Regions from separate parts of the Streptomyces sp. NPDC007084 genome, predicted to be linked through region 4. Evidence: riboswitches for the same ligand, from Rfam matches in the RefSeq annotation. Region 4 holds a riboswitch; each other region holds the start of a gene.
What was found. Region 4 has a riboswitch for thiamine pyrophosphate ahead of AB0912_RS34845 (cytosine permease). Riboswitches for the same ligand answer to the same signal wherever they lie in the genome.
Positions count from the first base shown of each region.

Region 1: linked by a shared signal. The riboswitch ahead of AB0912_RS15050 (thiamine ABC transporter substrate-binding protein) and the one ahead of AB0912_RS34845 (cytosine permease) in region 4 are both predicted to bind thiamine pyrophosphate.
Region 2: linked by a shared signal. The riboswitch ahead of thiO (glycine oxidase ThiO) and the one ahead of AB0912_RS34845 (cytosine permease) in region 4 are both predicted to bind thiamine pyrophosphate.
Region 3: linked by a shared signal. The riboswitch ahead of thiC (phosphomethylpyrimidine synthase ThiC) and the one ahead of AB0912_RS34845 (cytosine permease) in region 4 are both predicted to bind thiamine pyrophosphate.

Region 1 is NZ_JBEYFY010000014.1:136,362-140,158, forward strand. Features, by position in the region: gene rlmN (23S rRNA (adenine(2503)-C(2))-methyltransferase RlmN) at 1-856, shown strand, start outside; TPP riboswitch at 1,022-1,127, shown strand; gene AB0912_RS15050 (thiamine ABC transporter substrate-binding protein) at 1,205-2,299, shown strand; gene AB0912_RS15055 (iron ABC transporter permease) at 2,275-3,797, shown strand, end outside.
Region 2 is NZ_JBEYFY010000029.1:75,111-78,907, reverse strand. Features, by position in the region: gene AB0912_RS22790 (Rv2175c family DNA-binding protein) at 1-292, opposite strand, end outside; gene AB0912_RS22785 (FAD-dependent oxidoreductase) at 369-1,601, opposite strand; TPP riboswitch at 1,790-1,902, shown strand; gene thiO (glycine oxidase ThiO) at 1,900-3,066, shown strand; gene thiS (sulfur carrier protein ThiS) at 3,063-3,263, shown strand; gene AB0912_RS22770 (thiazole synthase) at 3,266-3,797, shown strand, end outside.
Region 3 is NZ_JBEYFY010000001.1:252,256-256,052, forward strand. Features, by position in the region: gene AB0912_RS01200 (VWA domain-containing protein) at 1-206, opposite strand, end outside; gene AB0912_RS01205 (hypothetical protein) at 203-358, opposite strand; gene thiC (phosphomethylpyrimidine synthase ThiC) at 516-2,336, opposite strand; TPP riboswitch at 2,329-2,485, opposite strand; gene AB0912_RS01215 (YibE/F family protein) at 2,557-3,797, shown strand, end outside.
Region 4 is NZ_JBEYFY010000094.1:12,013-15,809, forward strand. Features, by position in the region: gene AB0912_RS34835 (aldo/keto reductase) at 1-269, opposite strand, end outside; gene AB0912_RS34840 (alpha/beta hydrolase) at 302-1,123, opposite strand; TPP riboswitch at 1,418-1,512, shown strand; gene AB0912_RS34845 (cytosine permease) at 1,504-2,907, shown strand; gene thiD (bifunctional hydroxymethylpyrimidine kinase/phosphomethylpyrimidine kinase) at 3,037-3,797, shown strand, end outside.

The DNA.
Region 1 (3,797 bases), on a different contig from region 4:
CGTCCGGCATCTGTCGACCGACCAGGACACCACCCGCAAGACCCTGTGGCGGCTCTTCGACGGCACGCTCGTCGAGTCCGTGCTGATGCGCTACCCGGACCGGGTCACCATGTGCATCAGCTCGCAAGCGGGCTGCGGGATGAACTGCCCGTTCTGCGCCACCGGGCAGGCGGGCCTCGACCGGAACCTGTCGACCGGCGAGATCGTGCACCAGATCGTGGACGGGATGCGGGCGCTGCGGGACGGCGAGATCCCCGGTGGCCCGGCCCGGCTGAGCAACATCGTCTTCATGGGGATGGGCGAGCCGCTCGCCAACTACAAGCGGGTGGTCGGCGCGATCCGCGCCCTCACCGACCCCGAGCCGGACGGCCTCGGCCTCTCGCAGCGCGGGATCACCGTCTCGACGGTCGGCCTCGTGCCCGCCATCAACCGGTTCGCCGACGAGGGCTTCAAGTGCCGTCTCGCGATCTCGCTGCACGCCCCGGACGACGAGCTGCGCGACACCCTCGTCCCCGTGAACACGCGGTGGAAGGTGCGCGAGGTGCTGGACGCCGGATGGGAGTACGCCGCGAAGTCCGGGCGGCGCCTGTCCATCGAGTACGCGCTCATCCGGGACATCAACGACCAGGCCTGGCGCGGTGACCGGCTCGGCCGGATGCTCAAGGGCAAGCCGGTGCACGTCAACCTCATCCCGTTGAACCCGACGCCGGGCTCGAAGTGGACCGCCTCGCGGCCCGAGGACGAGAAGGCGTTCGTCGAGGCGATCGCCGCCCACGGTGTGCCGGTGACCGTCCGGGACACCCGGGGCCAGGAGATCGACGGAGCGTGCGGACAGCTCGCCGCGACCGAGCGGTAGCCACCGGGCCCTGGTCTCCCGGTGGTGGTCCCCGGCGGTGGCCTCCCGGTGGTGGTCACCCCGTGAGCGGTGGCCACCGGCACCGGTCGCCGGGCGGTGCGTGTCGAGCGGTAGTCTGAGACGCGTTCGTAGAACCATCGCAGTCATCGCAGTCATCACATCTTCATATTCCGACAGGGGAGCGCCACAGCGCTGAGAGTGCGGGACAGACCGCAGACCCTCTGAACCTCGCCCAGGTCATTCTGGGTAGGAAGTTCGGTCATCACTCAAGCTGTTGCGCCCTGCCCGGGAACTGTCAGAGGTCCCGGGCAGGGCCGCGTCTCTTCCTGGTCAGCCAGGAGGAATCCAGTGAGCACCACCAGCAAGCGGTTCGCGGCCACGGCCGTCGGACTGAGCCTCGTCACCCTGCCCGTCCTGTCGGCGTGCGGCTCCTCCGACGCCGGCGCCGCGGGCTCGGGCGGCTCGAAGACCGTCACGCTCGTCACCCACGACTCGTGGGCGGTGTCCAAGAACGTGCTCAAGGACTTCGAGAAGCGGTCCGGGTACCGCGTCCGCGTCCTCAGGGACGGCGACGCCGGGCAGGCCGTCAACAAGGCGATCCTGACCAAGGACAACCCCCAGGGCGACGTCTTCTTCGGCGTCGACAACACCCTGCTGAGCCGGGCCCTCGACAACGGGCTCTTCCAGTCCTACGAGGCCAAGGGCTCCGACGCGATCGACGCCCGCTACCGCGTCGACCAGGCCAGGCACCGGGTCACGCCCATCGACTCCGGCGACATCTGCGTCAACTACGACAAGGCGTACTTCAGCAAGCACAAGCTCGCGCCGCCGACGTCGTACGACGATCTGGTCAAGCCCGCCTACAAGAACCTCCTCGTCACCGAGAACGCCTCGACCTCCTCGCCCGGCCTCGGCTTCCTGCTCGGCACCGCCGCGAAGTACGGCGACGACCAGTGGCAGGGCTACTGGAAGAAGCTCAAGGCCAACGGTGTGAAGGTGGTGGACGGCTGGGAGCAGGCCTACAACGACGAGTTCTCCGGGTCCGCCGGCGGCAAGAAGGCCAAGGGCGACCGGCCCCTCGTCGTCTCCTACGCCTCCTCGCCGCCCGCCGAGGTCGTCTACGCCGACCCCAAGCCCGCCACCGCCCCGACCGGCGTCGTGGAGGGCACCTGCTTCCGCCAGGTCGAGTACGCGGGACTGCTGGACAACGCCGAGAACACCAAGGGCGGCAAGGCCCTGCTCGACTTCCTGCTCACCAAGGAGTTCCAGGAGGACATGCCGCTGAACATGTTCGTGTACCCCGTCACCGGCACCGCCCGGGTGCCGGCGGAGTTCACGAAGTTCGGCCCGCAGGCCAAGGACCCGCAGACCCTGGCCCCGGAGAAGATCGCCGCCGACCGCGACCAGTGGGTCAAGTCGTGGACCTCGCTCGTACTGAAGTAGACCGGGCGGCCCCGCGCGCCGCCCGCCGGCGGGGCGCGGCGCGGCTCGGCCTCATGGCCCTGCCCGTCGCGTTCTTCGGGGTGTTCTTCGCCTACCCCGTGGCCGCGATCGTCGCGCGTGGGCTGCACGCCGACGGCGGCTGGCGGTTCGCCCGGATCTGGGACGTGCTCGCCCAGCCCGACATCCGGCACGTGCTGTGGTTCACCACCTGGCAGGCGCTCGCCTCCACGGCGCTCACGCTGCTGATCGCGCTCCCCGGCGCGTATGTCTTCGCGCGCTTCGACTTCCCGGGCAGACAGTTCCTGCGGGCCGTGGTGACCGTGCCCTTCGTGCTGCCGACCGTCGTCGTCGGCACCGCGTTCCTCGCGCTCGTCGGCCGCGGCGGACTGCTGGACGAGCTGTGGGGCGTCCGCCTGGACACCACGGTGTGGGCGATCCTGCTCGCGCACGTCTTCTTCAACTACGCGGTCGTCGTACGGACCGTCGGCGGTCTCTGGTCGCAGCTCGACCCACGTCAGGAGGAGGCCGCGCGGATGCTCGGCGCCTCGCGGCTCGCGGCCTGGCGCAGGGTGACGCTGCCGGCGCTCGCCCCCGCCGTGGCCGCCGCCGCCCTCATGGTCTTCCTCTTCACCTTCACCTCCTTCGGTGTGGTGCAGATCCTCGGCGGCCCCACCTTCTCGACCCTGGAGGTCGAGATCTACCGGCAGACCTCCGAGATCTTCGACCTCGGCACGGCGGCCGTGCTGACGATCGTCCAGTTCGCGGCGGTCGGGGCGATCCTCGCCGTGCACGCGGCGACCGTCCGGCGCCGCGAGAGCGCGCTGCGGCTGGTGTCCCCGCAGACGACCGCGCGCCGGCCGCGCGGCGCCGGGCAGTGGGCGCTCCTCGCCGGGGTGCTGGCGAGCGTCGCGGTGCTCCTCGTGCTGCCCCTCGCCGTCCTCGTCCAGCGCTCCCTCGACGCCCCGGACTTCCGCTACTACCGCTCCTTGACCAGCGCCGACGGCGGCACCTTCCTGGTCGCCCCGATCGCCGCCATCGGCAACTCGCTTCAGTACGCGCTCGCCGCCACCGCGATCGCCGTGCTGATCGGCGGACTGGCGGCGGCGGCCCTGACCCGGCGGGCGGGCCGGCTCGTACGGGGCTTCGACGCGCTGCTGATGCTGCCGCTCGGCGTCTCCGCGGTGACCGTGGGCTTCGGCTTCCTGATCGCCCTGGACGAGCCGCCCCTCGACCTGCGCGCGAGCTGGATGCTGGTGCCGCTGGCGCAGGCGCTCGTCGGCGTCCCCTTCGTCGTCCGCACCATGCTGCCCGTGCTGCGGGCGGTCGACGGGCGGCTGCGGGAGGCCGCGGCCGTGCTCGGGGCGTCCCCGTGGCGGGTCTGGCGCGAGGTCGACCTCCCGATGGTGCGGCGCGCCCTGCTGGTCGCCGCCGGGTTCGCCTTCGCCGTCTCGCTCGGCGAGTTCGGCGCGACGGTCTTCATCGCGCGGCCCGACAACCC
Region 2 (3,797 bases), on a different contig from region 4:
GGCTCGGGTCGGGGGTGAAGAGCCATTCGAGGGCCTCTTCGTCGGAGAAGCCGTCGTCCCTCAGGAGCGTCAGGGTGCCGGCCAGGCCCTTGACGACCTTCTGCTCGTTCCCGTCGATGAAGGCGGCGGGGACGTGCAGCGCGCGGTTCTCACCACGGCGTACGGCGATGAGCTGGCCGTCCTTGACCAGCTGCCGGACACGCGTCACCTCGACGCCGAACTGCTCGGCGATGTCGGGGAGGGTGAGCCACTCGGGGACGAGAGCATCGATCTTTGCGTCAATCTCGGTCACGGGACAAGCCTGCCATCTTGGACCGACAGTCGGAAGCCACGGGCGTCCGACCTGGGGAGACGGACGCCCGCGGGACCTAGAGGGTGGCCGTCTTCAGCGGCCTCGACGGGTCCGCGAGCAGCAGCGGGTCCATGCCCGCGCCCGCCTCGATGAGCCGGCGGCCCTGGGCGAGATCCCTCGGGCGGCCCACGGCCAGGAGGGCGACCAGGCGTGTCTCGCGCAGCCAGCACACCGACCAGGAGCTGCCCGCGGGATCGCCGCGCCAGACCAGGGTGTCGGCGGGCGTGTGGTGGCCGACGTACTGCACGAAGCGGCCGAACTGCTCGGACCAGAAGTACGGCACCGGGTCGTAGGCGGCGGGCGCCTGTCCGACGATGTTCGCGGCGACCGTGCGGGGGCCCTGGAGGGCGTTGTCCCAGTGGTGGACGAGGAGGCGGTCCTCGTAGCGGCCGGAGGGGAAGGAGGCGCAGTCGCCGACGGCGTAGACGTCCGGCAGGGAGGTGCGCAGGTGGTCGTCGGCGAGGATCTCGCGGTCGGCGCCGAGGGCGATGCCGGAGCCGGCGATCCAGTCGGTCGCGGGCCGCGCGCCGATGCCGACGACCACCGCGCCGGCCGGGACCCGGGAGCCGTCGTCCAGGACGACGGCGCCGTCCTCGACGCGCTCCACGCGCGTGCGCGTGCGCAGGGTGGCGCCGCTGTCGGCGTACCAGGCGGCCATCGGGGCGGCCACCTCGGCGGGCAGCGCGGCGGCGAGCGGCCGGTCGGCGGCCTCGACGACGGTCACCGCGCAGCCCGCCTCGCGCGCGGCGGTGGCGAACTCGGCGCCGATCCAGCCGGCGCCGACGACCACGATGTCGTGCTGCGCGAGGAGCACGGGCCGCAGCCGGTCGGCGTCGTCCAGGGTGCGCAGCAGGTGCACGCCGGGCACGCCCTCGGCGCCGGGCAGCCGGATCGGTTCGGCGCCGGTGGCGACGACCAGGACGTCGTACGGGACGGGCCCGGCGGCGGTGTCGAGTTCGTGGTCCCCGGCGCGCAGGCCGAGCGCCTCAAGGCCGAGCCGCAGTTCGATGTCCAGGGCCGTGAAGTCGACGTCGAAGGCGGAGCCCTCGGCCTTGCCGAGCAGGACGGCCTTGGACAGCGGTGGCCGGTCGTAGGGCTGATGGGGCTCCGCGCCGATCAGCGTGACGGTGCCCGTGAAGCCCTGTTCGCGCAGGGCGACCGCGGTCTGCACCCCGGCCATGCCCGCGCCCACCACGACGGCCCGCCGCGCGGTGGACCCCTGTGCCTTCGCCTGCGTCTGCTCGCTCACCTGATCACCATAGACACCTGACAAACCGTCAGTCAGCGGACGTGCTCGGTGATCTGCTGCACAGCCGCGGGGTCGGGCCGTGCGCGGCCACCCCGGCACCCCGCGTCCGTCCCCGGCTCCCCGGGGGCGGGTGCGTCGGCGGAGGCTCCCTTACGGGCCGCTGTGGGGGCGGGCTAGGGTGGCGACCGTAAAGCACTCGCGGGAGCCCGGACGCACCGGGCTGAGAGGGAGGCTGGGCGGCCTCCGACCGTACGAACCTGATCCGGGTCATGCCGGCGAAGGGAGGGGCTGGACGCCCATGTCGCCTACACGTCCGTCCGACGTCCTCGTCATCGGGGGCGGGATCATCGGCCTGGTCACCGCCTGGCGGGCCGCGCAGCGCGGGTTCACCACCACGCTCGTCGACCCCGAGCCCGGTGGCGGGGCCGCGCAGGTCGCGGCCGGGATGCTCGCGGCCGTCACCGAGCTGCACTACGGCGAGGAGACCCTGCTCGGCCTCAACCTCGCCTCCGCGCGCCGCTATCCGGACTTCGTGGCCGAACTCACCGAGGCGGCCGGCCACGACCTGGGCTATCGCCGGTGCGGCACGCTGGCCGTCGCGCTGGACGCCGACGACCGCGCCCATCTGCGGGAACTGCACGCGCTGCAGAGCCGTTCGGGACTCGAGTCGCAGTGGCTGACCGGCCGGGAGTGCCGCCGTCTGGAGCCGATGCTGGCCCCCGGCGTGCGCGGCGGCCTGCGGGTCGACGGCGACCACCAGATCGACCCCCGGCGCCTGGCCGCCGCCCTGGTCACGGCGTGCGAGCGGGCCGGGGTGAGCGTCCACCGGAGCTGGGCGCAGCGCCTGACCGTCGTACGGGACCGGGCCACCGGTGTGGTCACGGCGGACGGCACCGGACTCGGCGCGGGCCAGGTGGTGCTGGCCGGGGGCAGCCTCAGCGGGCGGCTCGCGGGCGTCCCCGACGAGGTCCTGCCGCCGGTGCGCCCGGTGAAGGGACAGGTGCTGCGGCTGACCGTGCCGAAGCGGTACGCGCCGTTCCTGAGCCGCACGGTGCGGGCCGTGGTGCGCGGCGGCCACCTTTACCTGGTGCCCCGCGAGAACGGCGAACTCGTCGTCGGCGCGACCAGCGAGGAGCTGGGCTGGGACACCACGGTGACGGCGGGCGGCGTGTACGAGCTGCTGCGCGACGCGCACGAGCTGGTGCCCGGCATCACCGAGCTGCCGCTCACCGAGACCCGCGCGGGACTGCGCCCCGGTTCGCCCGACAATGCCCCGCTGCTCGGCCCGACCGCCCTGGACGGGCTGCTGCTGGCCACCGGCCACTTCCGCAACGGCGTGCTCCTCACCCCGGTCACCGGCGACGCCATGGCGCATGTCCTGACCACCGGCGAACTGCCCGAGGAAGCCCGCCCCTTCTCCCCCAGGCGGTTCGCCGCCACCGCCCGCACGGAGCAGCCCGTATGAACATCGTCGTCAACGGAGAGCGGAAGGCGATCGCCGCCGGTACCGCTCTCGGCACCCTCGTCGCGGCCCTCACCCCGGCTCCCTCCGGGGTGGCCGCCGCGCTGAACGAGACCGTCGTCCCGCGCGGTCAGTGGGCGTCCACCCCGCTGGCCGAGGGCGACCGCGTCGAGGTCCTCACCGCCGTACAAGGAGGCTGACCATGGCCGACGACCCCTTCGTCCTCGGGGGGACGACCTACACCTCCCGGCTGATCATGGGCACGGGCGGGGCGCCCAGTCTCGACACCCTGGAGCGCTCCCTGGTGGCGTCCGGCACGGAGCTGACGACGGTCGCGATGCGGCGGGTGAACGCGTCGGTGCACGGCTCGGTGCTGTCGGTGCTCGACCGCCTCGGCATCCGGGTGCTGCCGAACACGGCCGGCTGCTACACCGCCGGCGAGGCCGTCCTGACGGCCCGGCTCGCCCGCGAGGCGCTCGGCACCGACCTGGTCAAGCTGGAGGTCATCGCCGACGAGCGCACCCTGCTGCCCGACCCGGTCGAGCTGCTGGACGCCGCCGAGACCCTGGTGGACGACGGCTTCACCGTGCTGCCGTACACGAACGACGACCCGGTCCTCGCCCGCAAGCTGGAGGACGTCGGCTGCGCGGCCGTCATGCCGCTCGGCTCGCCCATCGGCTCGGGGCTCGGCATCCGCAACCCGCACAACTTCCAGCTCATCGTGGAGCACGCGC
Region 3 (3,797 bases), on a different contig from region 4:
AGATGCCGGACGGCGCCCGAGGCGTGCTGGGGCTGGTTGTAGAAGACGAAGTCGCCGTCGTCCCGTACCCGCCCGTCGGCCCGGAGCAGCAGCGCCGACGCGTCGGCGTCGGGCGCGCCGGGGCCACCGGACCAGCCGAGTTCGACCCGCACCGCCCCGACGGCGACGGGAAGGTTGCCGCCCTTGCTCATCGACGTCGCTGTCATGCGCCCAGTCTGCTCCCTTCGGTCTCCCGGCGCCCGGTCGCGTCCACGGCCACTTGGACGAACTCGCGCACTCGCTCGGTGCTGTTGCTCTCCTTCCAGATCAGTCCCCTTTTGATCGGGGCCGCGTCGTCGTGCAGGGGGGGTGGCGACATCGGGCCGGGGGTCAGCGCCGCCGGGAGTGCCCGCCGACCGGCAGGACGCCCCGGCCCGTCCTCTCGGCGGTGCGGGCGAAGTACCACTCCTCGGCCGGCGTCAGGAAGGCCTCGCTCTCCGGGCACGGCGTCCCGGAGAGCGCCCTCCTGAAGCAGGTCAGTCCGCCAGCGGCAGATAGACGCGGTTGCCCGCCTCCGCGAACTCCCGGGACTTCTGGAGCATCCCTTCGGAGATCTCCGCCGCCGAAGCGCCTTCCGCCGTGTCCCCGCCGAACCGTTCGTTGATGCTCTGGCTGATCTTCATCGAGCAGAACTTCGGTCCGCACATGGAGCAGAAGTGGGCCGTCTTGGCCGGCTCGGCCGGCAGCGTCTCGTCGTGGAACTCCCGCGCCGTGTCCGGGTCGAGAGCCAGGTTGAACTGGTCCTCCCACCGGAACTCGAAGCGGGCGTCGGACAGCGCGTCGTCCCAGTCCTGCGCACCGGGGTGCCCCTTGGCGAGATCGGCCGCGTGGGCTGCGATCTTGTAGGTGATGACGCCGGTCTTGACGTCGTCACGGTTAGGGAGACCCAGGTGCTCCTTGGGTGTCACGTAGCAGAGCATCGCGGTGCCCCACCAGGCGATCATGGCTGCGCCGATACCCGAGGTGATGTGGTCGTACGCGGGCGCGACGTCGGTGGTCAGCGGGCCGAGCGTATAGAACGGAGCTTCATCACAGATCTCCTGCTGAAGGTCGATGTTCTCCTTGATCTTGTGCATCGGGACATGTCCCGGGCCTTCGATCATCGTCTGTACATGGAAACGCTTCGCGATCGTGTTGAGTTCCCCGAGCGTCCTCAACTCCGCGAACTGTGCCGCGTCGTTGGCGTCCGCGATGGAGCCGGGCCGCAGACCGTCGCCGAGCGAGTACGTGACGTCGTACGCGGCGAGGATCTCGCAGAGTTCCTCGAAGTTCTCGTAGAGGAACGACTCCTTGTGGTGGGCGAGGCACCAGGCCGCCATGATCGAGCCGCCGCGCGAGACGATGCCCGTCTTGCGGTTCGCGGTGAGCGGCACATAGGCGAGGCGGACGCCCGCGTGGACCGTCATGTAGTCCACGCCCTGTTCGGCCTGCTCGATGACCGTGTCCTTGTAGATCTCCCAGGTGAGTTCCTCGGCACGGCCGTCGACCTTCTCCAACGCCTGGTAGAGCGGCACGGTTCCGATGGGGACGGGGGAGTTGCGCAGCACCCACTCGCGGGTGGTGTGGATGTTCCGTCCCGTAGACAGGTCCATGACAGTGTCGGCGCCCCAGCGGGTCGCCCAGGTCATCTTCTCGACCTCTTCCTCGATGGAGGAAGTGACGGCGGAATTACCGATGTTGGCGTTCACCTTCACCAGGAACCGCTTGCCGATGATCATCGGCTCGATCTCGGGGTGGTTGACGTTCGCCGGCAGCACCGCCCGGCCGGCGGCGATCTCCTCGCGTACGACCTCGGGTTCGACGTTCTCGCGGACGGCGACGAACTCCATCTCGGGGGTGATCTCGCCACGGCGCGCGTAGGCGAGCTGGGTGACCGCCTGCCCCGAACGTCCCCGGCGCGGCTGGCGCGGCCGGCCGGGGAAGACCGCGTCGAGATTGCGCAGTCCGCCGCGCGGAGAGGTGTGCTTGATCCCGTCGTCCTCGGGGCGCACGGGCCGGCCCGCGTACTCCTCGGTGTCGCCGCGAGCGATGATCCAGTTCTCGCGCAGCGGCGCCAGGCCCCTGCGTACATCGGTGTCGACACTCGGATCGGTGTACGGGCCGGAGGTGTCGTACAGCGTCACGGACTGCCCGTTGGTCAGGTGCACCTGACGGACCGGCACGCGCAGATCGGGACGCGTCCCCCCGACGTACGCCTTGTGCCAGCCGATGGACTTCCCGGCCTCATCGTCCGGGGACGGCGAAGAAGCGCCGCCCGTCTGGCTGGAGGCAGGCGTGCGTACGTCCTTGTTGGTCATGAGACCTACTCCCTACGCCGGCATTACCCGGTAACAGGTTCGGCGGTCGACGCAGCGGCTTCCGTTCACCGATGTTTCATGTGAAACATCGCGAAGACGGAGGTCAGCGCCCTCTCAGCCCGGTGCTCCGAGCTCCCGCGTGTGCAAAGGTGACTCCACGCTAGCGTCATATCTGGCGCGGTGAACAGGGGGCCCTTGCCGTTCTTGCGATGATCGGTCGGTGACGACGAACCGGCAGCCCTCGTTCCCCCCGTCCGAGCCACCGCGCCGCCCGGGCTTCGACGACGGCCGCGGACGGGGGCCCGGCAACGGACCCGGGCCCGGCGCCGGCTACGGCTCCGGTGAGGGCTACGGCCAAGCTTGGGACGATGGACCGGGATCAGGCGCCGGTCACGAGCACGGCTCAGGTGCAAGCCCCGGAGACGATCCGGGCAGGAGCCGCGGTCAGGAGCCGGGCGCGGGACACGGGCCGGGCTACCGCGGTGGGCACGGGCACGGTCCGGGCGACGGTCACGGGCAGGTTGGCGGTCACGGGCAGGGCGGCGGACACAGTCCGGACGAAGGACAGGGACACGGACCGGGCGGAGGACACGGGCACGGGCAGGGTCCGGGCGGAGGCGACGGGCACGGGCAGGGACCCGGCGGTGGGCACGGGCACTCGCACAGTCACAGCCACGGCCCGGTGGCGCCCGTCTCGAAGCATCTGCGCAAGGTCATCGCCGCCGTACTGATCCCCTTCGCCGCCGCGGTCGCCGTGGGACTCGTCGTGCTGTGGCCCGGTGGCGCTCCGGCTCACGAGCGCACCGGTGTCGGCTTCGACCGGCAGACGCAGAACGCGACGGTCACCAAGATCGTCGAGGTGGACTGCAAGTCCGTCAACGCCTCGGGGGAGACGCCGACGGGCGACACCTCCACAGCCGAGGGCTCCTCCGCCCAGCAACAGGCGACCGGGGAGTGCAAGCGCGCCACCATCCGGATCGACACCGGCAAGGACAAGGGCCGTACGTTCACGGAGATCGTCCAGCCGGACCAGTCACGGCAGTTGCACCAGGGCGAGAAGGTCATCGTCGCGTACGAGCCCTCCGCGCCCAGGGAACTCCAGTACTCCGTGGCGGACGCGAACCGCAGGCTGCCGCTGACGCTTCTCGCGGCCCTGTTCGCCCTGGTCGTCGTGGTGGTGGGCCGGATGCGCGGTGTGATGGCGCTGATCGCCCTGGCCATCAGCTTCATGATCCTGAACTTCTTCATCCTGCCCGCGATCCTGCAAGGGTCGAACCCCTTGATCGTGGCGGTCGTGGGGTCCAGCGCGATCATGCTGATCGCGCTCTACATGTGCCATGGCCTGTCGGCCCGGACATCCGTGGCCGTGGTCGGCACCCTGCTCTCCCTGCTGCTGATCGGCATCCTGGGCTCGGTCTTCATCGACTGGGCCGTGCTGACCGGCAACACGGACGACAACAC
Region 4 (3,797 bases):
TCGTCGCCGTACGGGGCGAGGGCGGTGTTGATCAGTTCGTTCGCGGAGCGCAGCGTGGAGAAGTAGAAGGCGGCGGTGTCGATGTGGTCGACGCCCAGTTCAACCGCCGTCCGCAGCACGGCGATCGAGCGGTCGCGGTCGCTCGGCGTCCCGTGGTGGAAGGCGGCGCTGCCGGTCAGCCGCATCGCGCCGAAGCCGACGCGGTTGACGGTGAGATCGCCCAGTGTCCAGGTGCCCGCGGCGGCGGCGGTGATCGTTTCTGCGGTCATCGCGGCAGTCTCGCACACACCCCGGAGGGGGTTCAGGGGGTGCCGGGGCGGGCGATCCGCGCGGCGAAGGCGGCGATGTCGGCGACCACGCGTTCGGGCTGTTCCCAGTGGACGGGGTGGCCGGTGTTCTCGTAGGCGAGGAAGTCGGCTCCGTGCACCGCGTCCAGGAGGGTCTGCTGGTCGTCGCGGGTCAGGAAGCGGTCCTGTTCGCCCCAGATGACGAGGGTGGGGACCAGGATGCCGGCGAGGGTGGCGCCGAGATCGGCGTCGAGGAGACCGCGGCCGGTCTCCCGCCAGACGTGGGCGGGGACCTTGAGGCCTTCCTCGACCATCGTCTCGACGAAGCCCCGGGCGAGCGGAGTTGTCGTGCTCCCGGTGACGAACTCCTCGACGAACGCGCGGGGTACGGGATCGGTGAGGCCGTCGAGGGTCTGCCGCCAGGTGTCGGGCACGGGCTTGTCCGCGAGGGTTCCGGGGACGCCGAGCAGGACGAGTCCGGCGATGCGGTCGGGGTGGCTGCCCGCGACGAGGCGGGCGGGGATGCCGCCGGTGGACGCTCCCGCCAGTACGGCGCGCGGGATCTCGGCCGCGTCGAGGAAGGCGACCAGGTCGGCGGCGAAGTCGTCCGGGGTGTAGCCGTCCGGCGGGTGTTCGGCGTCGCCGTGGCCGCGCTGGGTGGGCGCGTACCCGTGCAGGGCGGGCGGAAGGCGGCGGAGCAGCGGCTCGAAGGACCACCAGGAGTCGGCCAGCCCGTGCACGAACACGACGGGCGTGCCGCTGGGGTAGCCGGCCTCGGCGTACGGAAGGGTCAGGCCCTCGCGCACCCGCGCGGACTTCAGGGAGATCACGGTCACGGCGCACTGCCTCCTTCCGCCCGGCCACCCGGGTCCGGGAACCCGGGAACGGAGAGCGGGCGGCGATCACCTCCGACACTACCGAGGGGCGGCGCGCCGCGCGCTGCGGGTGACCCGGCCGGGTGGGGGCCCTCGGGGATCGCCCGGCGGGTGAGGAGGAGGCGTCGAGCGGGCGGGGAGGAGCGACGAGCCCGGGTCCGCCATACAGACGAGCCCGGGTCCGCGATACAGGAGAAGCGATGAGCGCAGGTCCGCCGTACACAGGAGCGCGGGGATGGGGTTAGTGTGTCCGTCGTACCGGACACGGGGTGCCCCCTTCGAGGGCTGAGATCACACCCGTCGAACCTGAACCAGTTCGTACTGGCGGAGGGATGTCTTCCATGCCGATGGCGCATGTTTCCGACGGGCTGCCCGTCGACGGCCGGCCTGCCGTCTTCGACGGCTCCATGCCCGCCGCACCCGGCGATCTGCGGGTGGAGGGGCACGGCATCGAGCCGGTCCCCGAGAGCAACCGGTACGGCGGGCCCTCACGCCTGTTCACCGTGTGGTTCGCGCCGAACCTGACGATGACCGGGGTGTTCACCGGCACCATCGGCGTCGCGCTCGGCCTCGACTTCACCACCGCCCTCGTCGCGGTCGTCGTCGGGACGGTGCTCGGGGCGCTGCCGACCGCCTATCTCGGCACCTGGGGCGGCCTCACCGGGACCGGCCAACTCCCCCTCTCCCGGCTCGCGTTCGGCCGGGCGGTGGCGCTGCCGGGGCTGCTCCAGTGGCTGTCGTCGGTGGCCTGGGACGCGCTGATCGGGCTGTTCGGCGGGGACGCGCTGGCGCGGCTGTGCGGGTGGCCGTTCTGGGTCGGGGTGCTCGTGATGATGGCCGCGCAGGGGGCGCTCGGTGTCCTCGGCTACGAGGCCATCCACCGGCTCCAGATCGTCATGACCTTCGTGCTCGCCGTCGCGTTCGCCGTGATCGCCTGGCGGATGCTCGACGGGGTCCACCCCGCCGCGACGGGTTCCGCGGCCGGCTCGGACCGGGCGGGCGCCTTCGTGCTCACCAGCACCATCGCGCTCAGCCTCTCGCTGTCCTGGGCTCCGTACGCCAGTGACTTCAGCCGCTATCTGCCGCGCACCACCTCGCGTCCGCGGATGTTCTGGTGCACGCTGCTCGGCCTCGTCGTGTCGTTCGTCGCCGTGCAGGTCCTCGGGCTGTGGGGCGCGTCCGTGCTGACCGACCAGACGGCGGCTGGCGTAGAGGAGTTGCTCGGCGGCGGAGCGGCGGGCGCGTTCGGGCTGCTCGCCGTGGCGCTGGCGGCGGTGTGCAGCAACGCGATGAACGACTACAGCGGTTCGCTCGCGTTGCAGACCGTGGGCGTGCGCGTCCCGCGTCCGGTGGCCGCGGCCCTGGCCGCGGTGCTCGGTTTCCCGCTCGTGCTGTGGATGCACGCGGCCGACACCACGGCCCGCTTCCAGAACGTCCTGCTGTTCGTGGGCTATTGGATTCCCGGGTTCGTCGCGATCGTCGTCGTGGACTGGTTCGCGCGGGCCCGTGCCCGCGCCGGCGCGCCCGTCGACCTCGCTGTCGAGGCCGCCCGCCCGTTCCCGGCGTGGCCGTCCCTGCTGGCGTTCGTCGCGGCGTTCGGCGCGGCCGTCCCGTTCATGGACACCGGCCTGTACGTGGGTCCGGTGGCCGACGCCCTGCACGGCGCCGACCTGTCCTACTACGTGGCGTTCCTCGTCGCCCTCGCCCTCTACGCACCCCTGCGACTGGGCCGCCGCCGGGCCTAGACGCGCCGGCCGCAGGCCGCGCCGCCCCACCGGCCGCATGTCCTGCCGCTTCGGCGCTTCACCGTTCCGCCGCATCACCGCTCCGAGGACCGCCGAGCCCGTTGCCGTACTCCGAGAGGAACTTCAGGTATGACCCCGCCGCCCCGTGTCCTGACGATCGCCGGTTCCGATTCCGGTGGAGGCGCCGGGATCCAGGCCGACTTGAAGACGATGCTGGCGCTCGGCGCCCACGGGATGAGCGTGCTCACCGCGGTGACCGCGCAGAACTCCGTGGGGGTGCAAGGGGCTTGGGAGCTGCCGGAGGAGGCGGTGCGGGCCCAGTACCGCAGTGTCGTGGACGACATCGGTGTGCGGGCCGTGAAGACCGGCATGCTGTCGTCGCCCGCGCTCGTCACTACGGTCGCCGAACTCCTGGCGGACGTGGGCGCGCCGGTCGTCGTGGACCCGGTCAGCGTCTCCAAGCACGGGGACCGGCTGCTGGCCGACGACGCGCTCGACGCCGTACGGACCCGGCTGTTGCCGCGGGCGACCGTGGCCACCCCCAATCTCGACGAGGTCGCCCAGCTCACCGGCGTGAAGGTGACGGACGAGGAGGGCATGCGGCGGGCCGCCGACCGGCTGCTCGCCCACGGCCCGCGTTGGGTGCTGGTCAAAGGCGGCCATCTGCCGGGGCAGGCCGTCGACCTGCTGACCGACGGGACGGCGGAGCACTGGCTGCGCGCCCCCCGCCACGACAACCGGCATACGCATGGCACCGGTTGCACCCTCGCGTCGGCCGTTGCGGTGGGCCTGGCCGAGGGCCTGCCGGTCCCGGACGCCGTGCGGCGGGCCAAGGAGTACGTGACCGCGGCGATCGCGGCGGGCTTCGCGCTCGGGGCGGGGATCGGGCC